4 regions of the Photobacterium sp. ABD4_091 genome follow, and region 1 is predicted to be linked to each of the others. Evidence: predicted binding sites of a transcription regulator. Region 1 holds the regulator's gene; each other region holds the start of a gene.
What was found. The regulator MetJ, encoded in region 1, represses methionine synthesis genes. The targets are predictions, from matches to a motif close to TTAGACNTNTANANGTCTAA.
Positions count from the first base shown of each region.

Region 1 (7,941 bases):
CAGTGAGTCTGGCACCAAGGTTTCCACCTTGACCTGCTCTGGTTCAAGAGACAAGCCAGATTCACGGGCGAGGATCACCAGCTTGCGCATCACATCACTGCCATCCAGATCATGGCGCGGATCCGGCTCGGTCAGGCCCTGTTGCCAGGCCAGTTCAACCAGCTGCGAGAATGGCACCGAGCCATCATACTGCTGGAACAGCCAAGATAGCGTGCCGGAGAAGATACCCGACAGGGCAATGATCTCATCACCGCTTTCACGCAGGTCACGCACCGTGTGGTTAACCGGCAGGCCAGCCCCAACGGTCGCGTTGTAAAGCCAGAAGCGGCTGCTCTTGGCAAACGCATCAATCACCTGGTGGTAACTCTCGCCCGACGCCGACCCTGCGACCTTGTTGGCCGAGATCAGGTGCAAACCTGACTCTGCGATCTGCGGGTAGCGCGCAGCCAACTCACTGCTGGCCGTCACATCTAGCACAATCACATCGTCATAGGTGCTGTGGGCCAGCACAGACAGCCACTCATCACCACTGTATTCAACCGAATCGTCATTAAAGCTATGCTGGGCACGGCCTGCATCAATACCTTCAAAGTCAATCCAGTGACGGCGGCTATCAACCACCCCAATCAAGGTAAAGCTCATGCCATGGCGCTTTTCCAATGTCGCCTTTTCGGTCTCGAACAGCTCCAGCCAGCGGCTACCGATGTTGCCCTTGCCACAAAGCACCAGACCAATCTGCTTCTGGGCCTGGAACAGGCTCTGGTGGATGCTGCGGATCAGGTTATCGGTATCTGCCTGGCGCAATACCGCCACCAAGCTCAGCCCCGAATCGGACTCGGCAATGAACTCCAGAGCCTGGCCCCTGAGCTGCTGGTAGAACCCGTAGCAATGCACCGCATTGTTCACCACACCGGCACCGACTGCGGCCACCAGAGAGAAACCTTCGCGCAGGCGCAGATCGGCCACAATGCCGCTGTCCTGCAGTTGGGCCAACACGCTATTCACAACCTCGGCGGTGTAAGCCAGCCGCACCCGTCCCTGGTCAGGCTCAAAGCTGCTGGCCAGCGGCTGCAGCTGGGCGCGCTGCAGGAAGCGCTCGATATCCGAGGCAACTGGCGCGAAATCATGGGCACGGGGCACAGACAGCTCAATCAGGCACACCTCGTCGAGCGAAGTGATGATCTTGGCACCGCGCCCCGATGCCAGCACCCTTTCGACACGGGTCGAGCCCTGCTCCGGCTGGTGGCTGCAGCGCAGCGTCAGATCAATCGCACTTTGCGCCACTGGCTGCAAAGTACGGCTATGCAATACAGGTGCCGCCAAGCGGGCTAGCTCGCTGGCCTCATCCAAGCGAAGCAGCGGCAGCAGGCAGGCATCGGCGACTTTGCGCGGGTCGGCGCTGTAAACACCGGCCACATCGCTCCAAATAGTTACCCTATCGACACCCGCTAACGCACCAATCACGGTCGCTGAATAGTCAGAGCCATTGCGGCCGAGCAACACCGTCTCGCCCTCACTGTTTTGCGCCATGAAACCGGTGATAACAACACGTTGGTGATTGTACTGTGCCAGCTGCTCCTTAAGCAGCGGCCACGACTGGGCACGGTCAACCTCAGGCTGGGCTGCGCGCTCGGCCCGCAGGAAGCTGCGCGAATCGAGGCTGGCTGCAGGCAGCTGCTGCTTGGTCAGCAGCGCCGCTAACAGGCGTGCTGACCACTGCTCGCCATGACCTAGCACCTTGGCCTGCTCGGCCTCGCTCAATGGTTTTTCCGCCATGCTGGACAAGGCACCCAATTCAAGGTGCAGCTGGGTCAGCAGTGCATCAGCCGCTTCGCCACTGAGCAGCGATTCAATCAGTGACTGCTGGAAGCTGCGCAGGGACTGCAGGGTTTCATGGGCCTGCCGGCCGTCTCTATCCAGCTGTTCCAGCCATTCAATCAGACGGTTGGTTGTTTTGCCTGCCGCCGATACCACCACCAGGTCATTCTCGCTGGAATACTCACGCAGGATCTCGGCCACCCTGAGGTAGCACTCAGGATCTGCCAGGCTGCTGCCGCCAAACTTATGCAGCTGGCGTGTTACAGGTAAACTCATTTACGCTACCTCCGCCGCTTTGCTGAAAGCCTGCTCCAGATCAGCAATCAAATCCTCGGGATCCTCAAGGCCAACCGACAGCCGCAGCAGTGACGGCTTGAGCCCCGCCTCGGCCTGGGCTTCGTCAGACATCGCACGGTGAGTCATGCTTGCCGGGTGGCAAATCAAGCTTTCCGTACCGCCTAGCGATTCTGCCAATGAGAAACAGTTTAGCGTTTTAACAAACACCTCAAGCTGGGCCATGCTGCCGGCAATCTCGAAACTGAGCATGGCACCGAAGCCTTTCTGCTGCTTGAGGGCAATGTCATGGCCTGGGTGCCCCGGCTGGCTCGGGTGGTAGATAGCCCCCACTAGCGGCTGCTGCTGCAAGTAAGCCAGGATCTGGCGGCTGTTTTCCTCATGCATGCGCATTCTCGGTGCCAGTGTACGCAGCCCGCGCAGCGTCATGTAGGCATCAAACGGCGCGCCGGTGGCGCCGATACAGTTTGCCCACCAGGCGATGTCCTCTGCGTGTTGTTCATTGTTAGAGATCAGGACGCCACCCACCACATCGGAGTGGCCGTTGATGTATTTAGTCGTGGAGTGGACAACGAAATCGGCACCAAGGGCAATTGGCTGCTGGAGGATCGGAGACAGGAAAGTGTTGTCTACCGCTACCAGCGCCCCAGCCTGCTTGGCTGCCGCGCAAATTTCGGCGACATCGACAATGCGCAGCAATGGGTTTGACGGGGTTTCGACCCAAATCAGCTTGGGTTTGAGCGCCAGGGCTTCTGCTACTGCTGCCGGATCGGTCTGATCGACAAAGCGCACCTTGAAATCACCCTTGCCGGCCCGGGTATTAAACAAGCGGTAGGTACCGCCGTAGCAGTCATGCGGTGCGATAATCAAATCGTCCGGGCCGACCAGTGCCGAAGCCAGCAGGTTGATTGCCGCCGTCCCGCAACTGGTTACCACAGCGCCAGCCCCCCCTTCCAGCTCTGCCAACGCATCAGCCAATGTGTTGCGGGTCGGGTTGCCTGAGCGAGAATAATCAAATTCTGGCACCTCGCCCAATTGCGGAAAGCTGTAGGTCGAGGTTAAATAGAGGGGAGGTACCACAGCATTGTACTGGGTATCGGATTCGATGCCGGTGCGGACAGCGACGGTGGCTAGCTTCTTGTCACTCATATTTACTTTCCTTGTCAGGGTAGCCCTGGCGAATAACTTTTATGCAACAACATAGCGACAAACAAGCCAGCCGTCAACACTTCTAGACGTCTATATGTCTTTGCTTATGGCAGTAAATCCCGCTAAAATTCAGGCATACTATATTTCATCACTTTTATATCGCTGAGAAGGTAAAAAATGGCAGAGTGGAATGGCGAATACATCAGCCCTTACGCGGAACACGGTAAGAAAAACGAACAAGTAAAAAAAATTACAGTTTCGATTCCATTGAAGGTTCTGAAAATCCTGACCGATGAGCGTACCCGCCGTCAGGTCAACAACTTACGCCATGCGACCAATAGTGAGCTGCTGTGCGAAGCCTTCCTGCACGCTTATACCGGCCAGCCGCTCCCTACCGATGACGATATCCGCAAAGACCGTCCGGACGATCTTCCAGCCGAAGCCAAGGCGCTAATGGAAGAGATGGGAATTACTTACGAAGACATCAACGAGTAAGCCCCAACGGCAGCCTACCTATCATAATGCCAATGTGTTATGACAAAAAAACCAGCCCTGAGGCTGGTTTTTTTATTTGCTTTGGCGCAATACGAAAATTATTTCGCTTCCATGTAGCCAACCGGCATTTCGATTTGGGCTACGCCAGAATCAACTGCCGCCTGGGCAACGGCTTTGGCAACGCGAGGGAGCAAGCGTGGGTCCATTGGCTTAGGAATAATGTATTCCGGGCCGAACTCAAGCTTGTCTGCACCTGCAGCAGCAACCACTTCAGCCGGTACCGGCTCTTTGGCCAATGCGCGGATCGCATCAACGGCGGCCAGCTTCATCTCGTCATTGATTTCGCTGGCGCGTACATCAAGTGCACCACGGAAGATGAACGGGAAGCAGATAACATTGTTCACCTGGTTCGGGTAATCCGAACGGCCAGTACCCATGATCAAATCATCGCGTACCGCATGGGCCAGCTCAGGCTTGATTTCAGGATCTGGGTTAGAACATGCAAATACGACTGGCTTGTCAGCCATTAGCTTCAGCGCTTCAGGCGCAAGCAGGTCCGGGCCAGATACACCAACAAAGATATCTGCACCTTCAATCACATCTTCCAGCGTACGCTTATCAGTATTGTTAGCAAACAGCTGCTTGTACTCGTTGATATCGTCACGGCGAGTGTGGATCACGCCCTTGCGATCAAGCATGTAGATTTTCTCGCGCTGGGCACCACATTTGATCAGCAGCTCCATACACGCTACAGCCGCAGCACCCGCACCCAGACAAACAATCACCGCTTCGTTGATGTTCTTGCCCTGAAGCTCCAGCGCATTGAGCATACCCGCAGCAGTCACAATCGCCGTACCGTGCTGATCATCGTGGAAGACAGGAACATGGCAACGTTCAATCAGGCGTTTTTCGATTTCGAAACAGTCAGGGGCCTTGATATCTTCCAGATTGATACCACCGAACGTATCAGCAATGTTCGCTACCGTATCAACAAACTCGTCGATAGTACGGTGCTTAACTTCGATATCAATCGAGTCCAGGCCGGCAAAACGCTTGAACAGCAGTGCCTTACCTTCCATTACAGGCTTTGACGCCAGCGGGCCAAGGTTACCCAAGCCAAGAATTGCTGTACCGTTGGTGATAACCGCAACCATGTTGCCTTTACCAGTGTATTTGTAGACATTTTCAGAGTTCTGCGCGATTTCACGTACCGGCTCAGCCACACCTGGGCTATAAGCAAGGGCAAGATCTTCTACGGTATTGGCTGGCTTGGTGAGCTCGACAGCAATTTTTCCTGGTACTGGGTATGCGTGGTAGTGAAGGGCCTGTTGGCGAAAATCTTCAGACATAGTGTTCGAAATCCTGACTGGAGGTGACTTTATTTTGGAATTTGGACATAGATCATATTCTATGGCAGCACAAAATCCTAGCACCGAACATCTGGTCGATCCAATGATTCCCGGAGCGAATGTTCAACATCGATGGGGAATAGCGCGGCCGAAGCGGAAGCAGCAAGACGGATTCGCCACTCTGGCAGGTTCTGGTATACAGATCGGGAATAAAACAAGCAGAACACTGGAATAAAAGAAAGGTTATCGCGGGCATAAAAAAAGGGATGCTTACGCATCCCCTTTTTCGAAATTCATCTGGCAAATTACTTGCTAGAAAGCGCACCGAAACGCTTGTTGAATTTGTCGATACGACCACCAGAGCTAACCTGACGCTGCTTACCAGTGTAGAAAGGGTGACACTTGTCGCATACATCAAGGTTGATGTCTTTACCCATAGTAGAGTTAAATACGAAAGTGTTGCCGCAAGAACAACGAGCGTTTACTGCAGTGTACTCTGGGTGAATACCTTGTTTCATGGGATAACCTCAAAAGTAAGGCCGTGTCGCTCTCCCGATCCTAAGCCGGGCACCACACGTCGTTAATAACAGAGCGTAACGGTTACATTACCAATACGCCAAATTCAGGCGGCGTATAGTAATCAATCATTCTGCCCAGATCAACCAATATGCGCCTTTTTTCGCCGCTTTGCCGCCCGAGGCTGGGCAAGGTACACTTCTCTATCTTAGTACATGCGGATTTAGCGGTTAGATATGACGCCCAACATTGCCCGAGTGGCCCTTCCTGTTCCCCTGGACAAGCAATTTGATTACTTGGTCAAGCCTGGCCAGCAACCTGCCGTCGGCGGCCGGGTCAAAGTGCCGTTCGGGCGCCAGCAGCTAGTCGGGGTAGTGATGGCGCTAACCACAACATCCGACTTTCCCGTTGAGCAGCTCAAGCCAATCAACGCCGTACTGGATGACGCCCCGCTTTGGGAGCCGAGCCTGTTCAAGCTGCTGACCTGGGCCAGCCAGTACTACCAGTACCCGCTGGGCGACAGCTTGGCCAATGCCATGCCCGCCTTGCTGAGGAAGGGCCGCGAAGCCGCCCCGTCAGCATTGAAGATGTGGCAGCTCACCGAACCTGGCCACAACCAGCCTTTGACCGCCCTCAAGCGCGCACCGCGCCAGGTACAAGCGCTGACTATGCTGCGCCAAGGCGCGTTGAGCCACGAGGCCCTGCTTGCCGAAGAAGTCAGTAGTGCAACCCTGAAAACACTGGCTGACAAAGGCTGGATCGAAGCGATTGAGCAGGCACCGGCCAGCCGCAGCTGGCAGGCAGGGTTTACCATTAATGAAGAGAAGCCCCGGCTCAACGAGGAGCAGGCACTGGCAATTGCCAGCGTCAATGCCAACCCGGATTTCGGCTGCTACCTGCTCGAAGGGGTGACAGGCTCGGGCAAAACCGAAGTCTACCTCAACCTGCTGGAGCCTGTATTGGCAGCCGGTAAGCAAGCGTTGATCCTGGTCCCGGAAATCGGCCTGACCCCGCAGACCATCAACCGATTCCGCCGCCGCTTCAATGTCCCATTGGAAACTATCCATTCCGGGCTCAACGACACCGAGCGGCTGTCGGCATGGCTGGCCGGGCGCGATAACCAAGCCGGGATCATCATCGGTACCCGCTCCGCGCTGTTCACCCCGTTTGCCAACCTCGGCATTATTATTGTCGACGAGGAGCATGATGCCTCCTACAAACAGCAGGATAGCCTCCGCTACCACGCCAGGGACCTTGCCGTCATGCGTGCCAGCCAGGCCAATATCCCGATCATCCTCGGCTCGGCGACTCCAGCGCTGGAAACCCTGTATAACGCCAAAAGCGGTAAATACCACCACCTGATCCTGTCGCGCCGTGCCGGCAGCGCCCAGGCCGCCAGCCATGGCGTGCTCGATCTCAAAGGGCAATACCTCGAGGCGGGCCTCTCCGCCCCGCTTATCGCCGCTATGCGCCAGCACTTGGATGCAGGCAACCAGGTCATGCTGTTTCTCAACCGGCGCGGCTTTTCGCCTGCGGTGATCTGCCATGACTGCGGCTGGCTGGCCGAGTGCAAGCGCTGTGATGCCTATTACACCTTCCACCAGCAAAGCGGCGAGCTGCGCTGCCACCACTGCGGGACACAGCGCCCGATGATGCACCAGTGCGGCCAATGCGGCTCGACCCAGCTCAACGCGGTGGGGGTCGGCACCGAGCAGCTCGAGCAACAGCTCGAAGCCCTGTTCCCAACATACAGAACCGTACGCATCGACCGCGATAGTACCCGACGCAAGGGCAGCCTGGAAAATTACCTCGAGGCGATCCGCAATAACGAATACCAGATACTGATTGGCACCCAGATGCTGGCCAAGGGTCACCATTTTCCCGATGTGACCCTGGTAGCCCTGCTCGATGTCGACAGTGCTTTGTTCAGCAATGATTTTCGCGCCAGCGAACGCCTTGCCCAGTTATTTATCCAGGTTGCTGGCCGCGCCGGGCGGGCGAGCAAACCCGGCGAGGTGGTGCTGCAAACCCACCACCCCGAACATCCCCTGCTGCAAGCGCTGCTATATAAAGGGTATGGCAACTTCGCCAGCGGGGCGCTGAGCGAGCGCAAGCAGGCTTGGCTGCCGCCGTTCACCTATTTGGCCCTGCTGCGCGCCGAGGCTAACCAGGGCGAGCTGGTCGAGCAGTTCCTGCAGCAAGTCCGGGGCATTTTCGAGGCCAGCCCTGTCGCCAGCCAAGACACGATGGTGATGGGTCCCAACCCTGCCCCGCTATCTCGCCGGGCAGGCCGCTACCGCTGGCAATTGCTGCTACAAGC
Region 1 is NZ_JBSWWQ010000001.1:1,396,850-1,404,790, forward strand. Features, by position in the region: gene ACXAGQ_RS06485 (bifunctional aspartate kinase/homoserine dehydrogenase II) at 1-2,094, opposite strand, end outside; gene ACXAGQ_RS06490 (O-succinylhomoserine (thiol)-lyase) at 2,095-3,261, opposite strand; gene metJ (met regulon transcriptional regulator MetJ) at 3,439-3,756, shown strand; gene ACXAGQ_RS06500 (malic enzyme-like NAD(P)-binding protein) at 3,855-5,105, opposite strand; gene rpmE (50S ribosomal protein L31) at 5,411-5,623, opposite strand; gene priA (primosomal protein N') at 5,858-7,941, shown strand, end outside.

Region 2 (7,941 bases), 110 kb from region 1:
CCCGGAACACAAGACAGGCATTTCTGGCTGCCTGAATACACGGCATCCAGCTGCCACTCATCCACCAGCAACGGGACGCCACCTAGCGAGGTAACCGCATCCACGATTGTCAGGCAGTCATGCTCACGGGCTAGTTTGGCAATCGCCTCGGCATCGCTCAGTGCACCGGTAGAGGTCTCGGCATGGACAAAGGCCACGATTTTCGCATCTGGGTTGCTTTCCAGTGCCTGGGCGACCAAACCGGGATCAACCGGCTCGCCCCAATTATTATCGACCATCACAGCAACGCCGCCGCAGCGCTCGACATTCTCACGCATCCGGTCACCAAACACACCATTGCGGCAGACAATCACCTTGTCGCCAGGCTCGACCAAGTTCACAAAGCAAGCTTCCATCCCGGCACTGCCCGGGGCAGAGACCGCGATCGTAAAGGTATTCTGGGTCTGGAAGGCATATTGCAGCAGCTGTTTGAGTTCATCCATCATACCGATGAATAGCGGGTCTAAATGCCCGATGGTCGGACGGCTCAGCGCCTGCAGTACCTGCGGATAGATATCAGACGGGCCGGGTCCCATCAAGGTTCGTTGTGGTGGGTAGAAGCTACCAATGGTCATTATTGTTTTCCTCCCTGGCGGTAAGCATGGACAGTCAATCGTTATTGTAAGGTACTGATTGACTATATCAGCAATAGGTTAATTATGCTTATACCAAATCGTAACTACCTTCTAGCACATAGATTCCTTCAATATTTGTGACAATTTTTTGCAAAATTTATGCATATTTTATTTCTATGTAATTGACAACATACCTGCAAATCCGGTTCAATGTAGATCGTTTTTTGTTCATCCTGAGGAAAGGTTTTCCCCAGGTGAAGACAGAAGAGGAGCGTTACCCAGGTATCTAGGATTGCGGGGCCCCACCCCGAAGCAGTCTGGAGAGGGGGAGTAACGCCGAGATACAGCATGACAGGGGGCATGGTGTATCGGCTACGAAGGTTGAATCCTTCTGGCTGTCATCTATTCATCATGGTAATGAGTAGATGGGGAGCTTCTGGTTGTTGTACCGGTTTACATCTTACCGTTTTGCTCTCCTGACTTTTGTCGGGATCACCATCCCGAGCCCCCTGTTAATTGCGTTTATACTCTTTATTACTGGGAGACTCGTTGTGAGCTTTGTCGAAAATAACTTTACTGTTCCTCCACCGATAACCGTAGCGAAATTTGGCGGTACTAGCGTAGCCGATCATGCCGCCATGAGCCGAAGTGCCTCGATCATCAAGGACAACCCTGCTGCCAAAGTAGTTTTGATCAGTGCCTGTTCCGGCGTTACCAACCTGTTAGTTGAACTTGCAAACGGAATTGCCGATAACGAGCAGCGCTCCCAACGGCTACATAAATTGACCTCTATCCACCAGGACATTATCGACAAGCTGGCTCAGCCAGGTACTGTTGCTGGCCACATAGAACAACTTATCAATAACGTGGCAAGCCTAGCCGAACAGGCCGCCGAAGCACCATCGACCAAGCTGACCGATCAGCTGGTTGCTCATGGTGAACTGTTGTCGACGCACTTATTTACCCAAATTCTCAACGAAATGGGGGCGACTGCCCAACGTTTCGATATTCGCTCTGTCATGCGTACCGACAGCCAGTTCGGCAAAGCCATCCCGGAAGTCGACACCATCCGCCAGCTGGCTGATGACAAGCTCCAGCCCCTGCTGGCAGGCGAGGCGGTAATCGTCTCCCAAGGCTTTATCGGCTCAGACAGCAACGGTGAAACCACGACCCTAGGCCGTGGTGGCAGTGATTACAGCGCCGCCCTTGTAGCCGAGGCCATCAGTGCCGGAACCCTTGAGATCTGGACTGACGTACCGGGCATGTACACGACCGACCCGCGTATCACTGCCAATGCCAAGCCAATCAGCGAGATCAGCTTCAGCGAAGCCTCTGAAATGGCCAATTTCGGCGCCAAGATCCTGCACCCCTCGACCCTGCTACCAGCGGTCCGCCAGCAGATCCCGGTTTTCATCGGCTCCTCAAAAGCGCCTGAGCAAGGCGGTACCTGGATACGCCAGAAAGTCAGCGAGCCACCGAAATTCAGGGCCTTGGCACTGCGCTGCAACCAGACCATGGTTACCCTGACCAGCCTGAATATGTTCCACGCTTACGGCTTCCTGTCAGAAGTATTCCGTATTCTGGCCGAGCATAAAATTTCGGTTGATTTGATCACTACCTCGGAAGTTAGCGTGTCACTGACCCTGGATCAAACCGATACCGGTGGTGGTGCCCCTAGCCTGCCAGCCACGGCAATGGAACAACTCAGCAAGCTGTGTCGCGTGGAAGTCGAGCAAGACCTCTGCCTAGTTGCCTTGATCGGCAACGAGCTTGGTGATGCCCCAGGCGCGGCAACCCAGGTATTCAGTCGCCTGGATGACTACAGCCCGCGCATGATCTGCTTCGGCGCCAGCACCCACAACCTGTGCTTCCTAGTGAAAACAGAAGAGTCACGCGAAGTGATCAAGGTTCTGCACCACGGTCTGTTCGAGTAAGCTGATACAGATAAGTTTCTGATTCTCAGAAAAGAAAAAGGCGCTCAATGAGCGCCTTTTTTATTGTTGAGAAAACCTATTAGCCATTAAGGTTCGGCCCCAGCCATTTCTCGGCTTCGACCAAATCCCAGCCCTTGCGATCAGCATAGCTGTCACGCTGATCATCCTGGATCTGGGCGATCGCAAAGTAGCGCGAGTCCGGGTGGGAGAAGTACCAACCGGAGACCGATGCCCCCGGCCACATGGCATAGCTGGTTGTCAGTGACATACCGATGGTTTCTTCGACCTGCAACAGCTCCCACAGCGACCCTTTTTCGGTATGCTCAGGACACGCTGGGTAACCCGGTGCCGGGCGGATCCCCTGGTATTTCTCGCGGATCAGATCATCGTTGGACAAATCTTCATCCGGCGAGTAACCCCAGATATCCTTGCGGACCTGCTCATGAAGATACTCGGCAAATGCCTCGGCCAAACGGTCGGCCACTGCCTGGATCATAATTGCGTTGTAATCATCGCCTGCTGCTTTGTAGGCATCTGCCAACTCGCGCTCACCAATACCACCGGTTACTGCAAAGGCACCAATCCAATCGGCCTTGCCGCTTTCTTTCGGTGCAATGTAGTCCGACAGGCAGTAGTTGAAGCCTTTCGGTTTCTCGGTTTGCTGGCGCAGGTTGTGCAATACCTTGGCAACTTCAGTACGCGATTCATCGGTGTACACCTCGATATCATCACCGACGCTATTGGCCGGGAACATGGCACACATACCACGAGCCTTGAGCAAACCTTCCTGCTCAACCCTATCAAGCAAGTCGTTAGCATCTTTGAACAAGCGGCGCGCTTCCTCGCCGACCTCTTCATGATCAAGGATGGCTGGGTATTTGCCCATCAGCGACCAGGTCATAAAGAAAGGCGTCCAGTCGATATACTGGCGTAGGGTGGCAACATCAAAGTCATCAAACACCTGCACACCAGATTTCAGCGGTGCCGGCGGGGTATAGTTATCCCAGTCAATCGCCACCTTGTTTGCACGTGCGATATCCAAGGTAACCGGCTTAGTCTTAGGGCGCTTGCGGCTATGCTGGTCACGAACCCTGACATAGTCAGCATCCAGTTTTTCAACAAAGGCAGGGCGCAACTCGTCAGACAGCAGCGAGGTACACACACCCACCGCACGGGAGGCGTTGTTCACATACACCACAGGATGGCTGTAGTTCTGCTCAATCTTCACCGCGGTGTGAGCCTTGGAGGTTGTAGCACCACCAATTAGCAGTGGCAGATCAAAACCCTGGCGCTCCATCTCCTTCGCCACATGCACCATCTCATCCAGAGAAGGTGTGATCAGGCCAGACAGGCCAATGATATCGACATTCTCTTCCTTGGCGACTTTGAGGATCTTCTCGCAAGGTACCATTACACCGAGATCGATGATTTCGTAGTTATTACACTGCAAGACTACGCCAACAATGTTCTTGCCGATATCATGAACATCGCCTTTTACTGTTGCCAGTAAGATCTTACCGTTTGTCGCACCCGCTTGTTTCGCAGCATTAATATAAGGCTCTAGGTGGGCAACCGCCTGTTTCATTACCCGGGCTGATTTCACCACCTGCGGCAGGAACATCTTACCTTCACCGAACAGGTCACCGACCACGTTCATGCCGTCCATCAACGGCCCCTCGATCACCTCGAGCGGTTTGGACGCATTGAGACGGGCTTCTTCGGTATCTTCGACGATAAACTCGGTGATCCCCTTGACCAATGCATGCTCAAGGCGCTTTTCAACCGGCCAGGTACGCCACTCAAGTGCTGAGGCATCGTCTTCCTTGCCAACACCTTTATTGGCATACTCAGCAGCGATATCCAACAGGCGCTCGGTCGAATCGTCACGGCGGTTCAGGATCACATCCTCAACCGCTTCACGCAGCTTCTCCGGGACATTGTCATAAATTTCAAGCTGGCCGGCGTTCACAATACCCATATCCATACCGTTCTTGAAACAGTGGTACAGGAACACGGCATGGATAGCTTCACGGACATAGTTATTGCCACGGAACGAGAAAGAGACGTTCGAGACACCACCGGAGATCATCGCATGCGGCAAGTCACGTTTGATATCGCCGACGGCATCAATAAAATCGACGGCATAGTTGTTATGCTCTTCAATACCTGTCGCAACGGCAAAGATATTCGGGTCGAAAATGATATCTTCCGGCGGGAAGCCGACTTCATCAACCAAGATTCGGTAGGCATTGGTACAAATCTCCAGCTTGCGCTCTCGGGTATCCGCCTGCCCTACTTCATCGAAGGCCATGACGATAACAGCGGCGCCGTAGCGGCGGATCAGCTTGGCCTGCTCAACGAACTTCTCTTTGCCTTCTTTGAGCGAGATAGAGTTAACAATCCCCTTGCCCTGAATACACTTCAGGCCAGCTTCGATAACCTCCCACTTGGAGGAATCGACCATAATAGGCACTTTGGAGATTTCAGGCTCAGACGCACACAGATTGAGGAATCGAACCATGCATGCTTCAGCATCCAGCATCCCTTCATCCATGTTGATATCGATGATCTGGGCGCCATTTTCGACCTGCTGACGGGCAACTTCCAATGCCTCGTCATACAACTCTTCTTTGATCAGACGCTTAAAGCGGGCTGAGCCCGTCACGTTGGTACGCTCACCCACATTGACGAACAGGGTATCCTTTTCAATCGTCAACGGCTCTAGGCCGGACAAACGGCAGGACACAGGGAGATCAGGCAAGGCTCGAGGGGCAACCTCAGCTACTGCTTCAGCCATCTGTCGGATATGTTCTGGCGTGGTACCGCAACAGCCACCGACCAAGTTAAGGAAGCCGCTTTCGGCCCATTCCTTAATATGCTCTGCCATCTCTTCAGGTGACAAATCATATTCACCAAAGGCATTTGGCAAACCTGCGTTAGGGTGGGTAGATACCGCACATTCGGAAATACGGGAAAGCTCCTCGACATACGGGCGTAGTTCATCAGGGCCCAACGCACAGTTAAGGCCAAAGGAAATAGGCCTTACATGACGAAGTGCATTGTAAAAGGCTTCGGTAGTCTGGCCCGATAGCGTACGGCCGGAAGCATCGGTAATCGTACCGGAGATCATTACTGGTAGCGAACGGCCAAGTTCTTCAAACACGGTATCTACCGCGAAGGCACAGGCTTTGGCATTGAGGGTATCGAAAATAGTTTCGATAAGGATGATGTCCGAGCCACCCTCAATCAAAGCACGTGTCGATTCGGAATACGCCTCGACTAGTTGGTCAAAGGTAACATTACGGAAGCCGGGATCATTCACATCTGGCGAAATCGAACAGGTACGGTTGGTCGGGCCCAATACACCAGCCACAAAACGTGGTTTATCCGGTGTCTTTGCCGTCCACTCATCAGCCGCTTGACGGGCAAGCTTGGCCGCTTCGAGGTTGATTTCGGCACTCAACGCTTCCATCTCATAATCGGCCATCGCGATCGTGGTTGCGTTGAAGGTGTTGGTTTCCAGGATATCAGCACCAGCCTCGAGGTATGAGGCATGAATATCCTTGATCAGTTGCGGTTGTGTCAGTACCAGTAAGTCGTTATTGCCCTTAAGATCCATGTGCCAGTCGGCAAAACGCTCACCACGGTAATCTTGCTCTTCCAGCTTATAATCCTGGATCATGGTGCCCATGCCACCATCAATGATCAGGATCTGCTCTGCCAAGCGCTTATTTAGTAAATCCTTGCCCATCAACACCGCTTTACTTCCTTATCTATTGTTACAGCTAATTCACATCCTACCATAGCAAAAATGGAAATCTAGACGTCTAAAGGGCTTTTCGTTGATTAATTTTTAACTCATTGTAAGAAATTAAAGATAGCTATCGGGCAGCGATAGATTTATATTTTGACACAATTTTCAGCTTTACTTTCAAACACCATCGAGGTCACTGGATGTCAGTTTACAGCACCCTCTGTTTCCTGGCGGCAGCAGCAATGCTTATCGCCTTTGTAAACAGTAAAATAGGAAAAATGCAGACCACTATCGCCATCACTGCTGGGGCGTTGGTGCTATCTCTGGGCATCATTGTTGCCGGCCATAATGGCTGGTTCCACTTAGAAGACATTGCAGCAAGCCAACTTGGCGAGATCAACTTCGAGAACTTCTTGCTCAAGGGTATTCTGGGCTTCTTGTTGTTCGCGGGCGGCCTGGGGATCAAACTGCCTCACCTAGAAGATCAAAAGTGGGAAATCACCACCCTGGCCCTTGCCGCCACGTTATTTTCGACCTTCTTCATCGGGTTTTCCCTATGGGGGATTTGCCAGGCGCTCGGTATCCAGCTTGATTTGATCTATTGTTTGATTTTCGGCTCGCTGATTTCACCGACTGACCCGATTGCCGTACTCGCCATTGTAAAAAAACTCGATGCGCCAAAGCGTATCTCTACCCAGATTGAGGGCGAATCTTTATTCAATGACGGCTTTGGCCTTGTCATTTTCGTTACCCTATTTACCATCGCTTTTGGTAACGAAGCCCCTACCGTTCTTGGTGTCGGCCAGCTGTTCCTGCAGGAGGCCATAGGCGGTATCGCCTACGGCTTCGCACTGGGCCTGATATTCCATTACCTGATCAGCTCCACCAATGACCACTCAATGGAGCTACTGCTAACTTTAGGTATCCCGACCGCTGGCTACGTGTTTGCCGATGTCATCCATGTTTCTGGCCCATTGGCGATGGTGGTGTCAGGTATCATGATCGGCAACTGGACCCGCTACATTGGTTTTTCCAAGGAAAGTGAAGATCACCTCGACCATTTCTGGGAATTGGTCGATGAGTTCCTCAACGGCGTGCTGTTCCTGTTGATTGGTATGAGCATGCTGCAATTTAGCTTCCACCAAGAAGACTGGGTGCTGATGGTCATTGCCGTACCGCTAGTGCTATTCAGCCGCTACCTCAGTATCAAACTGTCCTATATCGGCTTCAACCGCTACCGCGACTACAACCCGATGTCAGTCAAGATCCTGACCTGGGGTGGCTTGCGCGGCGGCCTTGCCCTTGCGATGGCCATGGCAGTACCGGCAGGGGTTATGGTGATCCCTGACAAGAACATTGATGTGCGGGAAATTATGCTGGTGATGACCTACTCAGTGGTCGTGTTCTCTATATTGATTCAGGGTTCGACGATTACCCCGCTGATCCACAAAGCCAAATTGTGGGAAGCCGAAAATAGCCCAAGTAAATAGCTACGATAAAAAAGACCTGCTCCGGCAGGTCTTTTTTATTCGACAACAAACTATTCATCAGTGGTGAAGTTGGCTTCCGAGAAGTGATCCAAATCGTAAGGGGTTTGCTGGTAAACACAGTAGTTAAGCCAATTCGCAAACAAGAGGTG
Region 2 is NZ_JBSWWQ010000001.1:1,289,426-1,297,366, forward strand. Features, by position in the region: gene ACXAGQ_RS05910 (pyridoxal-phosphate-dependent aminotransferase family protein) at 1-614, opposite strand, end outside; lysine riboswitch at 871-1,058, shown strand; gene lysC (lysine-sensitive aspartokinase 3) at 1,166-2,548, shown strand; gene metH (methionine synthase) at 2,628-6,299, opposite strand; gene ACXAGQ_RS05925 (cation:proton antiporter) at 6,503-7,792, shown strand; gene metA (homoserine O-succinyltransferase MetA) at 7,843-7,941, opposite strand, start outside.
Region 2: the regulator MetJ is predicted to act here: its motif matches at 6,360-6,379, upstream of metH (methionine synthase).

Region 3 (7,941 bases), 1.6 Mb from region 1:
ACCAGTCGTTGATAGGAAATTAAGAAAATCTTATCTGATATTTAGCCGAGCTTAATGGCAAAAACTCATTGGTACAAGACATTCCCACCTCACCCTGTGGTAAGGGATATTTGGGTATATAACCAGTCACAAAATAACTGCACCTTTGGCGAGCGCTTACTTTGAGTGATCAAGTAATGCCCTCTTTCCTCGGGCATAGAGCCGGGAACAGCCCTAACAAGCTCCCCTTTTTCCAGCATCCCCTCCGCTAGCAGTGAACGCACCATCAGTAATCCGACATCATGTTTAGCGGCCTGCATTGCCTGCAGTGAATTATTGACCTCAAGGATAACAGTGGGAGGTGATGAAGAAAGGCCATGGTACTCAAGCCAGGAATACCAGTCACTCTCATACCCTTTCACCTGAATAGCAGATAGACCATGTAATTCAGAGCACTCCAGCTTTTGTTTATGCTCATGAAAATAGTCTGGGCTACAGACCAAGTACCAATGTTCATTAAATAGCCGCTCTGACTGGATATTGGCGCTCTCATCGCGGCCATTGGTGATCTCGACATCAACTGAATCACAGGGGTTTCGGGATGGCCAGTCTACCGTCTCGATATCGACCCTGATGAACGGATACTGGCGATAAAATGATGACAAGCGAGGCAATAGCCATTCCTGTGCCAAGCTATTATTTACCCGCATCTTCAGTACCTCGGCTTTTTCTTCGCCTAATATCGAACGGGTTTTATTTTTTAATTGAGAGAGCGCGTGGGATACCACCGGCAAGTATTGTTGACCGGTATGGGTCAGTGTCATTCCAGCACGCCCCCGCTCCAGTAAAGGAAGGTCAAAAAAAGATTCCAGCAATTTAATTTGCTGGCTGACGGCTGCTTGCGTCACGTTAAGCTCTTTTGCCGCCAAGCTGACCGATCTCAGTCTCGCTACAGCTTCAAAAACCACGAGAGCACGTAAAGGCGGTAACATAGGCATCCTTGTCTGTTTATATTGACGCTGACAACCTATAGCAAAAATATATACGGTCAATGCTATCTAGATGAAATATTGATGAATTCACCTTAAATTCCCTCTTTTAGCCGCATTTTCAAAGCATTTTTCACCATAAAAGAAAAACCGCCCCTTTATGCAGGAGGCGGTTATGCTTGTGATACTTCTTGGAGCCGTTAGCTTTTTCCTAGCGGATCTTCCATCGCTGGGTGTGCTTAATCAAGAAATGGCTGACGATTAAGTGGAACACTTTAGCCAGCGCGGCCAATGCCATTATCATAATCGCCATCGCTGCTGCTGAAGCCATCGCCCCAGTATCAGCCATATTCATAACTGCAACACTAGCAACAATATTTTGGGTGGAATACAAGAACACAACCGCGGAAGTCGTGGTCATCGCATTCACGAACATATAAATAAAGACATCGAGAATAGCAGGCATGCACACTGGTACAGAGACTTTCCAGAACGCTTTAAACTGACTGATTTTTAAAGAAGCGGCAACTGCTTCAATTTCCGCTGGCAATTGCTTCAATGCGGTTAAAGATGTCAGGTGACCCACGGTATACAGATGAACAATGGTATTGACGACCAAGATAGTCATGGTGCCGTAGATCATATTCAGCGGGTTGTTAACGTCATTGAAGAAGAAGATATAACCCAAGCCTAGAACCAACCCCGGTACCGCCATCGGCAACATAGCAATAAGGTGGATCAAACTGCGAAGTCGCTGCATGCCACTGGCTTTTTCAACCGCATACGCAATAACGAACGTCAGGACAGTACCGATCCCTGCTGCCAGCAATGCCATTTTGATCGAGTTGTAGAACGGCATCCAACCGTAAACCGTTAAATTTTCAAAATCATAATGACGAAGGGTAATTGCTTTGTTGTACGGCCAGAAGTTTACCAAAGAGCCATAAATCGCCATCCCAATCACAGTCAGGATACAAATTGAAATCAATGCGCACCAAACAAAAGCAGCGCCATCACGCAGCTTATTTGGCTCAGGCTGATAAGGCACAGCGCTGGTCGAAATCATTTGCTGCTGCTTGTTACGCACCCAACGGTCAATAGCAAACGCGACCAATGCTGGGATCAGCAACACCGCACTGGTTACCGCCCCCATTGAGAAGTTTTGCATACCGACAACTTGCTTGTAGATATCCGTCGCCAGCACGTTGTACTGACCACCAATTACTTTGGCGACACCAAAATCACAGACTACCAAGGTAAAAATAACAATCAGTGCCGAAATCAGGCCGTACTTGGCATTAGAAAGCGTAACAACAAAAAACGTTTTCCAGGCTGGAATGCGCAGCACCTTCGCCGCTTCATAGAGGCGGGCATCAGAGTTGGCCAACCCGGTCGAGATCAGGATCATTGCATGGGGAAAGCACCAAAACACCAAACCCAGTACGATACCAATCGGCCCATAAATACTGCTCCCCAGCAACAGCTCCTTAGCGACACCTTGGTTACCAAACAAGTAAATCAGCGCAATACCCGGCAGCAAAGACGGCGTCAGGATCGGCAAATACCCCAGTGCTTTGAACAGTGTCTTGCCCGGCATACAGGTACGGGTTAAGGCAAAGCTATAACCAAAAGCGAGGATGCCAACAACAAGGGTTACCACAACGCCCATTGTCAGGGTGTTTGACAACGATTGGCTGAGGGCTGGCGTATTGAGGTATTGGATGTAGTTAGCAAGGCCAACAAACTCGCCACTGGTATTGTAAAGGCTTTTCAGCAACATACTCAGCAGCGGAAGTACCAGCCCGACAGTCATTAGGCCAATCACCGAACAGAGCAGTACTGCCATCACCCACTGATCACGGCTAAAGCTTTTCAATCCGAGCCGAGACGGCTTGTGTACTCGAGGGGGGGTCATAACTGTTGAGGTCATATTATGCTGCCTCCGCCATGAACAATTGGATCTTATCGCTTTCAAAGCCGACATGAACCCGGCTTCCGATGTGAAGTCCCAGCTGTGAATAGTGGTCGCTAGGGAGATCCACCAGCAAGGTCAGCTCTTCATCCACATAACATGTAGTGCGAACAATCGGCCCCAGGAACTCACAGGCAATAATATTGGCGTTGCTTTCTTGCTGGTGACAGAGGGTGATATTTTCCGGACGTAATGCCGCAGTTTGGCCAATCGTCGGCAGTGTCACTGACTGCAAAATGTGATGGTGTTGCGGGATAAAGTTCATCGAGCCGACAAACCGGGCAACGAACTCAGAAGCTGGGTGGTTATAAATCTCCTGCGGCGTGCCTACTTGTTCAATCACTCCATGATTCATCACCACGATGCGATCGGCCATCGACAGCGCTTCTTCCTGATCATGAGTCACCATAATGGTGGTAATACCCAACTCTGTTTGGATTCGGCGGATTTCACTGCGTAGATGGGTACGGACCTTGGCATCGAGTGCCGATAGTGGCTCATCCAGTAGCAGAAGGCCAGGTTGCAGTACCAAGGCACGTGCCAACGCGACCCGCTGTTGCTGACCACCTGATAGCTGTGAAGGGTATTTATTACCAGAATCAGGAAGATCAATAATTTTTAGCCATTTATGCAGTTGAGCTTTAACGTCTTGTTTAGAAAGCCCCTGCTCTTTCAAGGCAAAGCTGATGTTGTCAGCCACGGTTAGATTAGGGAATAAGGCATAGGATTGGAAAACAATGCCGAAATCACGCTGCTCAGGAGGCAAGAATGTAATGTCTTTATCCGCTTGGACAATCTTACCGCTTGTTGGCAGTTCGAGGCCTGCAATCGCTCTCAGCAACGTCGTTTTGCCACAGCCCGACGGGCCCAAGAAACAGACGAACTCACCTTGTTCAATGGTGAGGGAAATATCATTCAATGCAGTAAATTGATCGAATTTTTTAACGACATTACCAATACTTAAGTAGCTCTGAGCAGACATGGGAAAATAACCTAAAACAAAATAAGGAATGCCAATGGGTACAAAACCTACGGACGATTCAAATGCAGTAAGAAAAAAGAGAAAAGCCAGAGGGCCTAAGCCCCCCAGCCATCACCAAAGGTGATTATTTTTCAGTTTTACCGTCGTAACGTTTTGCCCACTCGGCAAGGATGTTGTCACGGTTAGCTGCTGTCCACGCGAAGTCATTCTCAATCATCAGCGCTTCTGGGTTCTCAGGGAAGTGTTTAACCGGCTTGGCAACACCTGGAATGGCCACTACGGCATAGCCCTTGTTGTATAGCTCATTCGCTTCAAGCGTCGCTGCGAAATCAAGAATTTGCTTAGCACCTTCTGCGTTTTTCGCACCTTTGATTTTCGCTGCGGCTTCCATATCCCAGCCTAGACCTTCTTCAGGGAAGATAAGCTCGATAGGTGCGCCTTGGCTCTTAAGGTTCGCACCGCGGAAGGCAAAAGAGACGCCCATAGTCGTTTCACCGGTTGCAGCTAGCTGACAAGGCGCAGAACCAGAGTGCGTGTAGCGGTCGATGTTCTGGTGCAGCTCATCCATGTACGCCCAGCCTTTATCTTCACCGAACGTTTGCAGCCAAGCTGATACATCAAGGAAGCCAGTACCCGATGAGTTCGGGTTAGGCATAACTACGTGGCCTTTGTATTCAGGCTTGGTTAGATCTTGCCATGTTTTTGGCATTTCAAGACCGTGCTTCTCAGCTTCAACAGTGTTGAAACAGATACCTGCAATCCAAGCGTTCATGCCGATCCAGTGCGGTACTTCGTTAGTATCACGGAAAGCCGGAGACAGAGAAGCCAAGTTTTCTGGTGCATAAGGTTCTAGCATTTTTTCATTGTCCAGCACCATCAGGCTAGTTGCTGCTAGGCCCCAAACCACATCAGCTTGCGGGTTGTCTTTTTCTGCCAGTAGCTTAGCCGTTACAACACCTGTTGAATCACGTACCCAGTTAATTTTTGTGTCTGGGTATTGGGCATTGAATGCACGCTCGTAATCACGCAGCATGTCAGACTCGAATGCGGTGTAAACCGTTACTTCAGATTTCGCCATTACCGCGCTAGAGGCAAGGGCAGCAAGAATACCAACGGCAGCTTTCTTCAACATGTGTTTGTTCCTTCGGTTAGGTGTCATCAATGACAAAAGGGAGTATTTCAAAAGTTGCGGTTACGATAAGTTGGCTTTATTAATCTGAAATGAAAGGGAATAAACTAATTCTTAATTTAGGATTAAGCACAGCTTATGGAAAAGACCATAAATTGAAATGCGCCGATTTATCAATGGTATAGACCACCAAAACCAGCTAAAGCTTACTACTATAAAAATCAAGACTACCGATATTTTTCACCTAATATCTGAATACAAGCTCTAAAAAATAAAAAAACGGAGCCAAAAGGCTCCGGTTTCTATCTTGTGCTCAACAGCAGCTCTGCAAAATGAAATATCGTTAACTCGCAGGCTCAATGGTCCCTTTGAAGGTATCCTGCATGAAGTCCTTGATAGGCTGTGACTGAAAGATGCCTACGATTTTCTGGTAAGTGCTATTCGTTTTATCTTCCTCACGCGCAGCAATAACCATTACCGCAAGCGGCGCATCTTTTGGTTCAAGGAACAGGCCTTGCTCTTTAGGGTTCAGGCCCGCTGACATCACGTAGTTCATCGTAATAGCCGCGGCATCAACATCATCCAAGCTTCTTGGCAATTGCGCTGCCTCAACCTCTATAAACTTCAGCCCTTTCGGATTTTCTGCAATGTCATGCAGCGAAGCGGTAAAGCCAACATCCGGTTTCAGGGTAATTAGCCCTGCCTCTTCCAGCAGCAGCAAACCACGCCCGCCATTGGTTGGGTCGTTTGGAATGGCAACTTGGGCATTCGCTGGTAAATCGTCAAGCGAGCTGTATTTGTTGGAGTAAATGCCCATCCGCATCAGGATCGACTCACCAATTGAGACCAAGTCGCTGTTGTGGCCCTTGTTGAAATTCTGCAAAAACGGCAGATGCTGGTAACTATTCAGCTGGATACTGCCGTCAGCTAGCGCCGCATTCGGCGTGATGTAATCAGAAAACTCCACCACCTCGATATCCAAGCCTTGTTTCTTCGCCTCAACAGCGACGGCTTCAACCACCTGTGCATGCGGCCCTGACGTCGCACCAATTTTAATCACTGACGATTCCTTCTGGTCGCAAGCGGTCAGACCTACCAATGCAACGACTGCAATTATCCATCGATTCAGCTTGGTATATTTCTTCATGGCTCTTCCTTGAGTAAGCATTTCTACTTTTTTACTTAGATGCGTGAGTTCAGACAAGCTAATTTAGACGTCTGAACGTCCATGATATAGCGCCTTATCAATAAATCAAACACTTAATCCACACCTTTATATACCCATATGAAATTTATTATTCCAAATAGAGATATACCTATTCTAACCTCTCATATGCTTGAACTGCAGCTCTACCAGGCGCTGGTAAAGCTCGCTACTTTGCATCAATGCATTATGATTACCGATATCCACCAGCTGCCCCTGATCGAATACCGCAATGTGATCGGCATGTTGAATCGTTGAAAGGCGGTGGGCAATAATCAAGGTTGTTCTTCCCCGCATCAACTCTTCAAGGGCAAGTTGTACGTGGTATTCGCTTTCACTGTCCAGTGCACTGGTTGCCTCATCGAGCAACAAGATCTTCGGATCTTTCAAGATTGCCCTGGCAATCGCAATTCGCTGCCGTTGCCCGCCAGACAACCTGACCCCGCGCTCGCCTAGGAAGCTGTTGTAGCCATCCGGCAAGTTTTGAATAAACTCATGGGCATGGGCTTTCTTGGCCGCCTCAATCACCTGCTCATCGGATGCTTGCGGGTTCCCATAACGGATATTGTGGAACACATCATGGCTGAACAAAGCCGGTTGCTGAGGAACCAGTGCCATTTGCTGGCGTAATTCCCCCGGCTCAAACTGACGGATATCAACTCCGCCCAATATCACCCTGCCTAATTGCGGATCGTAGAAGCGCTGTAAAAGCTCGAACAAAGTCGTCTTGCCCGCACCGGATGGCCCAACTAACGCGAGCACCTTACCTTCTTCGGCTGTAAGCTGTAACTGCTTGATTGCGGATTGATCCGGCCTAGATGGGTAGCAGAACGTCACATCATCAAACTTCACTTCAGCCGAGAGTGATTGGGTCGAGGCAGTGTTTTGACTAGGCGCAACAATGTGGCTGTCGACATGAAGTAATTCAACCAGCCTTTCTGTTGCACCCGCTGCGCGCTGTAATTCCCCCATTACCTCAGAAATCGTTGCCAGCGAAGAAGCCACCATGATGGCATAGAAGACAAACGCCCCGAGATCGCCCGCTGACATCACCCCATTGATGACATCGCTGCCACCAACCCACAGCATCCCGGCGATGGCACTAAACACAATCACTATCACGCCAGAAATCAAAATCGCCCGTTGCTTAACCCTTTGGCGGCCAATATCGAAAGCTTTCTCGACCTCATCTGCAAATGAAGCCCTTTCCTGTTTTTCATGGCTATAACTCTGCACCGTCTTGATATGCTCGATGGCTTCTCCAGCATAGCTGCCCACATCAGCCATTGAATCTTGGCTTTTACGCGACAGCGCCCTTACCCGCCTGCCGTAAATCAAGATCGGAACCAACACAAACGGCACCGATGCTAATACAATTAACGTCAGTTTTATATTGGTAGCAAACAGCATGATAATCGCGCCGGCACACATTAAGGCACTGCGCATCGCCATGGAAAACGACGAGCCGATTATGCTCTGCAACAAGGTGGTGTCAGTGGTGAGGCGCGACATGATCTCGCCGCTGCCATTGGTCTCGAAATAACTCGGGTGTAAAGTGATGACGTGATTGAACACCGCCAGCCGGATATCGGCACTGACCCGCTCCCCGACCGAAGAAACTAAATAGAAGCGGAAGAACGTCCCAATCGAAATAAGCACTGTGACGACAAGGATAAACTGAATGGC
Region 3 is NZ_JBSWWQ010000001.1:3,010,003-3,017,943, reverse strand. Features, by position in the region: gene ACXAGQ_RS13855 (LysR substrate-binding domain-containing protein) at 90-971, opposite strand; gene ACXAGQ_RS13850 (putative 2-aminoethylphosphonate ABC transporter permease subunit) at 1,180-2,898, opposite strand; gene ACXAGQ_RS13845 (putative 2-aminoethylphosphonate ABC transporter ATP-binding protein) at 2,900-3,922, opposite strand; gene ACXAGQ_RS13840 (putative 2-aminoethylphosphonate ABC transporter substrate-binding protein) at 4,047-5,054, opposite strand; gene ACXAGQ_RS13835 (MetQ/NlpA family ABC transporter substrate-binding protein) at 5,395-6,198, opposite strand; gene ACXAGQ_RS13830 (ABC transporter ATP-binding protein/permease) at 6,373-7,941, opposite strand, start outside.
Region 3: the regulator MetJ is predicted to act here: its motif matches at 6,262-6,281, upstream of ACXAGQ_RS13835 (MetQ/NlpA family ABC transporter substrate-binding protein).

Region 4 (7,941 bases), 480 kb from region 1:
TGTATTGATGATGGCTAGCTGAACATCGTCTAGGGAGCGAGGTAGCTGTGCAGCTTCTAGCTCAACAATTTTCAGGTTCTGAGGGTTTTCAACAATGTCCAGTACGGTTGCGGTTAGCCCTGCACCTTCTTTCAGCTTAAGAAGACCCTGCTGCTCAAGCAGTAGAAGAGAGCGACCAAGGTTGGTTGGATCGTTTGGTACTGCGATCTGGTCGCCGTCTTTTAGCTCATCGATAGATTCGATTTTGCTTGAGTAGCCTGCAATCGGGTAAACAAAGGTGTTACCGGCAACAGCAAACTTGTAGCCACGGTCGGTGATTTGCTGGTCAAGGTATGGCTTGTGCTGGAAGGCATTGGCATCGATAGAACCTTCTTCTAGTGCGGCATTCGGTGAAACGTAATCGGTAAAGGTGATGAGCTCAACATCTAGGCCGTATTTCTCCTTGGCTTCTTTCGCTGCAACTTCAGCTACTTGTTCTTCAGCGCCAGCCATAACCCCAATTTTAACTTTGCTGTTATCAACCACTGCGTCTTTTTCGCCACAACCGGTCAGTACCAATGCTGATGCCAGGCCGGCGACGGCGAATAGGTTCTTCAAATTAAAAGCCATGTTACTTCTCCTTAAAACTGGGGTTTTCCGTAATACTAGATGGAATATGGTTATTCTGTGTTTGTTGTCGATGTTGTTCGTTATCAGTGCTGCGCCTTACCTGTGGTCGAAGCGCTTGACCAGGTGGTCGCCGGCAGACTGGATCAGCTGAACCAGGATAACCAGCATCACTACGGTAATGAGCATGACGGTGCCGTCAAAACGCTGGTAGCCGTAGCGGATACCGACGTCACCGAGGCCGCCGCCGCCGACAGTACCGGCCATCGCCGAGTAGCTCACCAAGGTCACCAGGGTAATGGTTACCGCATTGATGATGCCAGGCAGTGCTTCAGGCAGCAGTACTTTGCTGATGATCTGGCGTGGGGTTGCGCCCATCGCCTGTGCCGCTTCCACCAAACCGGTTGGCACTTCCAGCAGTGCCCCTTCAACCAAACGGGCAATGAATGGGATTGCGCCGACAGTCAATGGCACGATAGCTGCCGCAGTACCGATCGAGCTGCCTACTACGAAGCGGGTGAACGGGATAATTGCTACCAGCAGGATAATAAATGGGATCGAGCGGCCGATGTTGGTCACGATACCCAACACTTTGTTGAGCGCCGGGTTGGCCAGCAGGCCATTCTCTTTGGTCAGGTGCAGGGCAACGCCGACCGGGATACCGATCAAAAAGCCAATAAGGCCAGAGGCAAAGACCATGACCAGGGTTTGGCCGAGAGCGTCGATCAGCAGATCAACCAAACGTTCGTTCTGGGTCCACCAGGTGGTAATTGAATCAAGCAACATAGCCCAATACCTCTACATTTACTTTGTGATCGCGAAGGAAGTTAATGGCTTGTTCTGCCGCTTGTTCGGTACCGAAGAACTCGGCCAGCATCAGGCCGAACTTGACGCCACCGGCATAATCCATGTCTGAGCTCAGGATACTGATATCAATGTTGAACTCGCGGGCCACCTGGGAAATCAGCGGGGCATCGACCGACGCGCCGGTAAATTCCAGGCGGATCAGCGGGTAGCTGTTGTCGATGCGGGTTTCAACCATCCGGGCACGGTAGTCTTCCGGAATGGAGAGATCCAAGGTTGAGCGGATAAACTCGCGCGCCAGTTCGGTTTTCGGGTGGGCGAAGATATCGCCGACCGGACCTTTCTCGACCAGCTCGCCGTCGCCGATAATCGCCACTTCGGAGCAGATGCTTTTTACGACATCCATTTCGTGGGTGATCAGCAAAATAGTCAGGTTGAGCTTGCGGTTGATTTCTTTGAGCAGTGTCAGGATCGACTGGGTCGTCGCTGGGTCAAGGGCGCTGGTGGCTTCGTCACACAGCAGCACTTTTGGGTCAGACGCCAGGGCACGGGCAATCGCCACACGCTGTTTCTGGCCACCACTTAGGTTGGATGGGTAGGACTCGCTCTTGTCAGCCAGGCCAACCAGATCCAGCAGTTCGTCGACCTTGGCCTTGGTAGCGGCCTTGCTAATACCTGCCAGCTCAAGGGGCAGGGCAACGTTGTCGAAAACGCTACGGGATGACAGCAGGTTGAAGTGCTGGAAGATCATGCCGATCTTGCGGCGGGCCTGGGTCAGTTCTTTGTTTGAGAGTTGCGTCAGGTCGATACCATCAACGATGACGTGACCGCTGGTTGGGCGCTCGAGCAGGTTAACACAGCGGATCAGGGTACTTTTACCGGCACCGGAAGAACCAATCACCCCGAAGATGGTGCCTTGCTCAATGGTCAGGTTGATCTCACGCAGAGCGTGGATTTCCTTGGCCCCTTGATAGAAGACTTTATTGACTCTGTTTATTTCTATCATCGTTTTTCCCAAATCCTATACCGTGTTGATGACGGGCACGCCCATCAATGGCTGAGACCGGTATATTGTTATGTTGTGTATTGCATTTGCATTATTTTATTGATGCATGAAGCCTGTCTGCCAATTGCATCTATGGCTTTGATGCTATGGGCTAACATAAATGAAGTCAATAGATATTTTTACGTCTAGATGTCTAAATGGCTTTATAGCCATAATCCCAGTGTGAGTATTATAGGTTGCTCTTCTTTAATAGGGGTGAGAGAAACAGGTGAATCCCATTGCTAGCCGTGCCATAATTTGGGGCATAACGAATACAGCGAGACAGAGGGCTGACGCTTGGCCAAACCAGCAGTTTTTATTGACCGTGATGGCGTGATTAACATTGATCACGGCTATGTCCACACTACCGATGACTTCGAATATGTCGAGGGTGTGTTTGAAGCCTGTAAGAAACTTAAGGCGATGGGGTACATGTTGGTATTGGTGACCAACCAGTCTGGCATTGCCCGTGGTATGTTCACCGAAGACGAGTTCCTGACCCTGACTGAGTGGATGGACTGGAATTTTGTCGACAACGGTGTTGAGTTCGATGGTATCTACTACTGCCCGCACCACCCAACAGAAGGCAAGGGTGACTACCTGCAGGATTGCAACTGCCGCAAGCCAAAGCCTGGGATGTTCATTTCTGCCCGTGACTTCCTGAAAATTGATATGGCCGGCTCGGTAATGATCGGTGACAAGGCCGATGATATCAAAGCCGCTGGTGCTGCTGAGGTGGGGACTAAAATCCTGGTCCGTACCGGCAAAGCGATTACTGAAGAAGGTGAGCAGCTGGCTGATGCCGTACTCGGCAGCGTAGCAGATGTGCCGGGCTGGTTAGCCGCACAGTAATATAATAGACATAGCTGCAAAACGGCGCGATAGCCGGTGGCTGTGCCAGAGGAAGGTCGCTAAAGCGGCCTTTTTTTTGCCTTAAATTCCTGTCTTCGATGTTGGTTAAATTGACCATTTTGCGAACTATTTTGCCACCCCTCCGGATTGAATAGCCTTTTGATTATTCTAAGTTAATGAATAAAAGGATTTTACAAGTGGCATGCATACTGCAATACATCAACCACAGATGACAAAAAATGGATGAAGACAATGGTTCATAGTATTGCGAAGTGGGTTGTAGCGGGTAGTTTGTTGGTGGGTTCAGGTTACGGAGTTGCTGATACGCTTGATACGGCGGCTTGGCAGGAAGAAACCAAACTGTTAATGGCTCAGCAGAAACAACAGGTAATGGCGGAGATGCAGTTGGATCACCAAGAGCAGCTCAAGCACTCGCTGGCCAAGGGGCAGCAAGCTGTGCTGGCGGACCTGGCCGAGCGTCAGTTCTACCAGCCGTTGTCGTCACCGGGCGACAACCCCCTGCAGGTTGCCTCGAAGGGCAGCGATAAAAAAAGGGAAGCCATTGCCAAGCAGTAGCTTCCCTAAACAGTGCGACTGACTCACACCAATTACAGGTAAAGTGGTTCAGCTCTAGGCTGCGGTGCTAGCCCTGATCTTGCAAGAAGGTAACCCAGGGGCCAGCAGTACCTCTCATGTCCTCCGACTGGGCGGCGACCTTCATTGCCTTGAGTGCACTGCCAAGCTGGTTGAGCTCGAAGTGTGCCATACCACGCAGGTAGGCGAGCTCAGCCTTGTCCACGGTATCTGCATTGGGTGCCGACTCGAGGGCAAACTCGGTAGCCTGCTGGTATTGCTGTGCCTGGAGCATCAAGCGGGCAATTTTCAGCTGGGTACTGGCGGTTGGTGCTTGCTCGTAGACGCCACGGTATGCCGTAATGGCCTGGTCGAGCTCTTTGGCCTGCTGCCAGAAGCTTGCCAGTTTCTCCAAATGCTTGACGCTAGCGCTTACATTGCCGTTTTCGATTTCCTGCTCAAGGGTTTTGGCTGCCCGGTAAGGGATCCCGCGATAGGCTTGGAAATTGGCAAGCCGCAAGAACTCTTTCTCCTCGTCAAACAACCCTAGCTTATAGGCACTCTCCAGTGCTGCCAGCGAGTTGCGCTCCTGGTTCCTTTCCATGTAGATGCCTGATAACTGCATCCAGTACTGCTTTTTCTGCGGGTACTTAGTGGTCAGGATCTTCAGGACGCCGGCGACACTCTTGAGCTGTTTCAGCTCATAGTGCGAAGCCATCAGCAGCAAATACCACGACTCGCTTGGATCCTTACTCATGGCTATCGCCTGCTTGACCGGCGGGATAGCACTCTTGTAGTCCTCCATTTGGACATAGCCGCTGGCCAGGGTGATATAAGCATGGGCCGTCGGTTTTTCCTCGGTAGTCTTGGCGATGTCAAACCATTGCTTCATGGTCTGGACCGACTCCTGGTATTTTTCCTCGGCCAAGTAAAGCTGGGCCAGGCTATAGCGAACCTGCTGGGCGACAGGGACCGGCAGGGCATCTTCAGCCAGTGACTTGGCAAAAAACTGCGAGGCTTTGCTGTAGTCATCCTGGATGGAATACAAAAAACCCATTTGCTGCAATAACACGGCGCGGTCGTACTTTTTCGACTTGGTACGGTCGAGGGCGTTGTCTAGCCTGTCGATTGCCTGGTTGTACTTCTCGGTCGCGATCAACTCTTGGACTTTGTTGACAACCCTAAAGGTCCGGTCGCTGAGCTCCGGGGCTTCCTTGGCCATAGCCGGTGCCGAGACGGCACCGGTTAGGATAAATAGAGAAGCCAGCAAATGTTTGTGAAATTTCTGCATGGGTTACTCCCTTAGTTGACTGAAAACTCAATTTCCTGCGATAGGCGGGAACTGACTGGCTGGCCATCAACCTGTTTTGGCTTGAAGGTCCACTTAGACACGGTTTTCTTGGCTGCCTTGCCTAACCCCATTTTCCTTGGCGTTTCCTTGAGTACCTTGACATCCTCGACAGCGCCGCGGGCATTGACGGTGAACTCGAGCAGGACAATCCCTTGCTCAAGCCCGGCTCGCGCAGCCTTTCGTGGCATTTGAGGCTGGAAGGTTGCCAGCGGTACGGGACCGCCATTGCCGGTCATCTGCGCCCCGCCGCCTTGGGCATAATGCCCCAAGACCGAGCCCCCAGTGACATTGACGGGCAGGTCAAGCTTGGGCATATCCATCGGGATCTGCTCCATCACGGGCTTGACCGTTGACGTCACCTTAAGCTCTGGTGGCGGTGGCGGCCGCTTCGGCGGTGGCGGTTTTGGGAGTTCGCGTTTTTTCTCCTGTACTTTTTCTTCCGATTTGACGCGGATGAAGTCGACCATACGAAGGTCGTCATCCGACACCAGTTCGTGGCGCTCTTTGTTTACCAGCTTGTCCATCCCCCAGAACAGGCCTAGGGAGACAACGAGCGCCAGTGCTAATGAGGCCAGATACCGCATAGGCTTAATCCTTATTGGTTGCGGCAATGGAGATGCTCTGGACACCTGCCATTCTTATCTGATCCATCACTTTGACGACGACACCTGACTTGGCTTCTTCGTCAGCCTGGATCACCACGGCACCATCAGGGCTTTCTGCCCGCAGGCGCTCGATGTTGGCGCGGACAGCGTCCACTTCGACACGGCGCTTATCGACCCAGACATCCCCGGCAGCACCCACTGCAACCATGATGTTGCCTTTCTTGACGGTCTGCGCCGTGTTGGCGCTCGGGCGATTGACGTCGATACCGGCTTCCTTGACAAAGGAAGTGGTAACGATAAAGAAGATCAACATGATAAATACGATGTCGAGCATCGGGGTCATATCGATAGCGGCTTCGTCGCCGCTCTCGCTGCTATAACGTCTTTTCATGACCTATACCTCTAAATTCCTTTTACTCAGGCAATGTGCTTCAACTTGTCTTCCAGTTTCTGGGTAGACACTTTGGCCAGGTGGTCGAGCCGGGAACTGAAAAATAGCCCGGATAATGAGGCGACCATGCCTGCCAAGGTTGGGATTGTTGCCTTAGAGATCCCCGACGCCATGGCGCGGGGGCTTCCTGTTCCGATCACAGCCAGGATATCGAAGACCTGGATCATTCCCACTACGGTACCTAGCAGGCCGAGCAGGGGACACAGGGCGATCAGCACCTTGACGATAGGCAGGCCGCGCTTGTTCTCGATATCTTGTTTGGAGATGATCTCTTGGCGGATCATCTTGGCATTCCAGCTTTGGTGCTCTGGCCGTGCAGACCATTGGGCCTCGGCTTTTTTCATCGCCCGTGGCAGGACAGCTGCAAAGTAGAACCAGCGTTCGAGCAGGACCGTCCATAACATCAGGCTGAGGACGAAGATGGCCATCAGGACATCCCCCCCCATGCCGAGGAAGCGCCGGATGGACTCCAGCTCTTCAATTAACCACCACATAGTGCCTCCTTACTTCTCGGCAGCGTGCAGTTTTTCCTGGTAGCGGGCAATGTAACCTGCACTTTGCTCTTCGAGGGTTTGCACCAGTCGGCGGCTCTTGCTGTGGACCAGGGTATAGAAGAACAGCAGCGGAATCGCGACAACCAGACCCAGCATCGTTGTGACGAGGGCTTCGGAAATACCGCCAGCCATCAGCTTCGGATCGCCAGTGCCGAACAGGGTGATTGCCTGGAAGGTGCCGATCATACCCATTACCGTACCCAGCAGGCCAAGCAGCGGCGCAACCGAGGCAAACAGTTTGATGGATCCGACAAAGCGCTCGATGCTAGGGGCATTGCGCAAGATGACTTCATCCAGCTTGGCTTCCAGGTCTTCTAGATTGCTGCCTTTGTGGCCAAGGTAGGCTTCGATGATTTCACCCAGAGGGTTGCCTTTGATAACGTCTTCGGTCTTGGCCTGGCGGCGCATCTTGCTGCCGATAACGGTCAGTCGCAGGTAGCAGAATAGGGCGATCAGCGCACCGATGGCACCCATCCCCAAAATGACATAGCCAACGATACCGCCTTGGTCAACACGCTCCTGAACGGTTGGGCTCTGGACCAATAGCGACAGGATCACACCGCGTGACGGGTCAATGAACAGTGGCTCGTAGCTGCCGTCGGCCGCTTCGAAGCCCGGGACATTGCGCATGATGTTTTTGCCTGGCTGGCGTGACAGCTCTTCGAACTTGCCGGTTTGCGGTACGTAAGTGACGTACTTGCCATCGGCAATGGCGTTGAACTCACCCACCAGGGTGACGTCGCGGACCGCTTCCTTGCCCTCGCCGTATACCACAGTGGCTGGCGCAGTAGTGGTTTCGCCAGAGACGATGATCTGTTGCAGTACGGTATGCCAGAAAGCTTCCAGCTCCTGGCTCGAAGGCAGCTCTTTGCTTTCGGCCAGCTTGGTGAGTACGGCATCGCGCTCAGGGAACTGGACTGCATTCTGTGAAGCGGCAAACAAGCCTTTGAACTCGCCAGCATATTGGCGGACTACGCCAAACATCTCACCGAGGGTACCGGTACGCTGGCGCAGGGTTTCGGTCAGGACGGTTAGCTCTTTGTCGTTGCTGTCAAAAGTGGCCTTTAGCTGGTCGCCACGGGCATTTTCTGCTTTGAGTT
Region 4 is NZ_JBSWWQ010000001.1:915,571-923,511, reverse strand. Features, by position in the region: gene ACXAGQ_RS04105 (MetQ/NlpA family lipoprotein) at 1-609, opposite strand, end outside; gene ACXAGQ_RS04100 (methionine ABC transporter permease) at 706-1,392, opposite strand; gene metN (methionine ABC transporter ATP-binding protein MetN) at 1,382-2,416, opposite strand; gene gmhB (D-glycero-beta-D-manno-heptose 1,7-bisphosphate 7-phosphatase) at 2,753-3,307, shown strand; gene ACXAGQ_RS04085 (hypothetical protein) at 3,560-3,883, shown strand; gene ACXAGQ_RS04080 (tetratricopeptide repeat protein) at 3,951-5,171, opposite strand; gene ACXAGQ_RS04075 (energy transducer TonB) at 5,183-5,815, opposite strand; gene ACXAGQ_RS04070 (ExbD/TolR family protein) at 5,820-6,227, opposite strand; gene ACXAGQ_RS04065 (MotA/TolQ/ExbB proton channel family protein) at 6,254-6,781, opposite strand; gene ACXAGQ_RS04060 (MotA/TolQ/ExbB proton channel family protein) at 6,791-7,941, opposite strand, start outside.
Region 4: the regulator MetJ is predicted to act here: its motif matches at 2,594-2,613, upstream of metN (methionine ABC transporter ATP-binding protein MetN).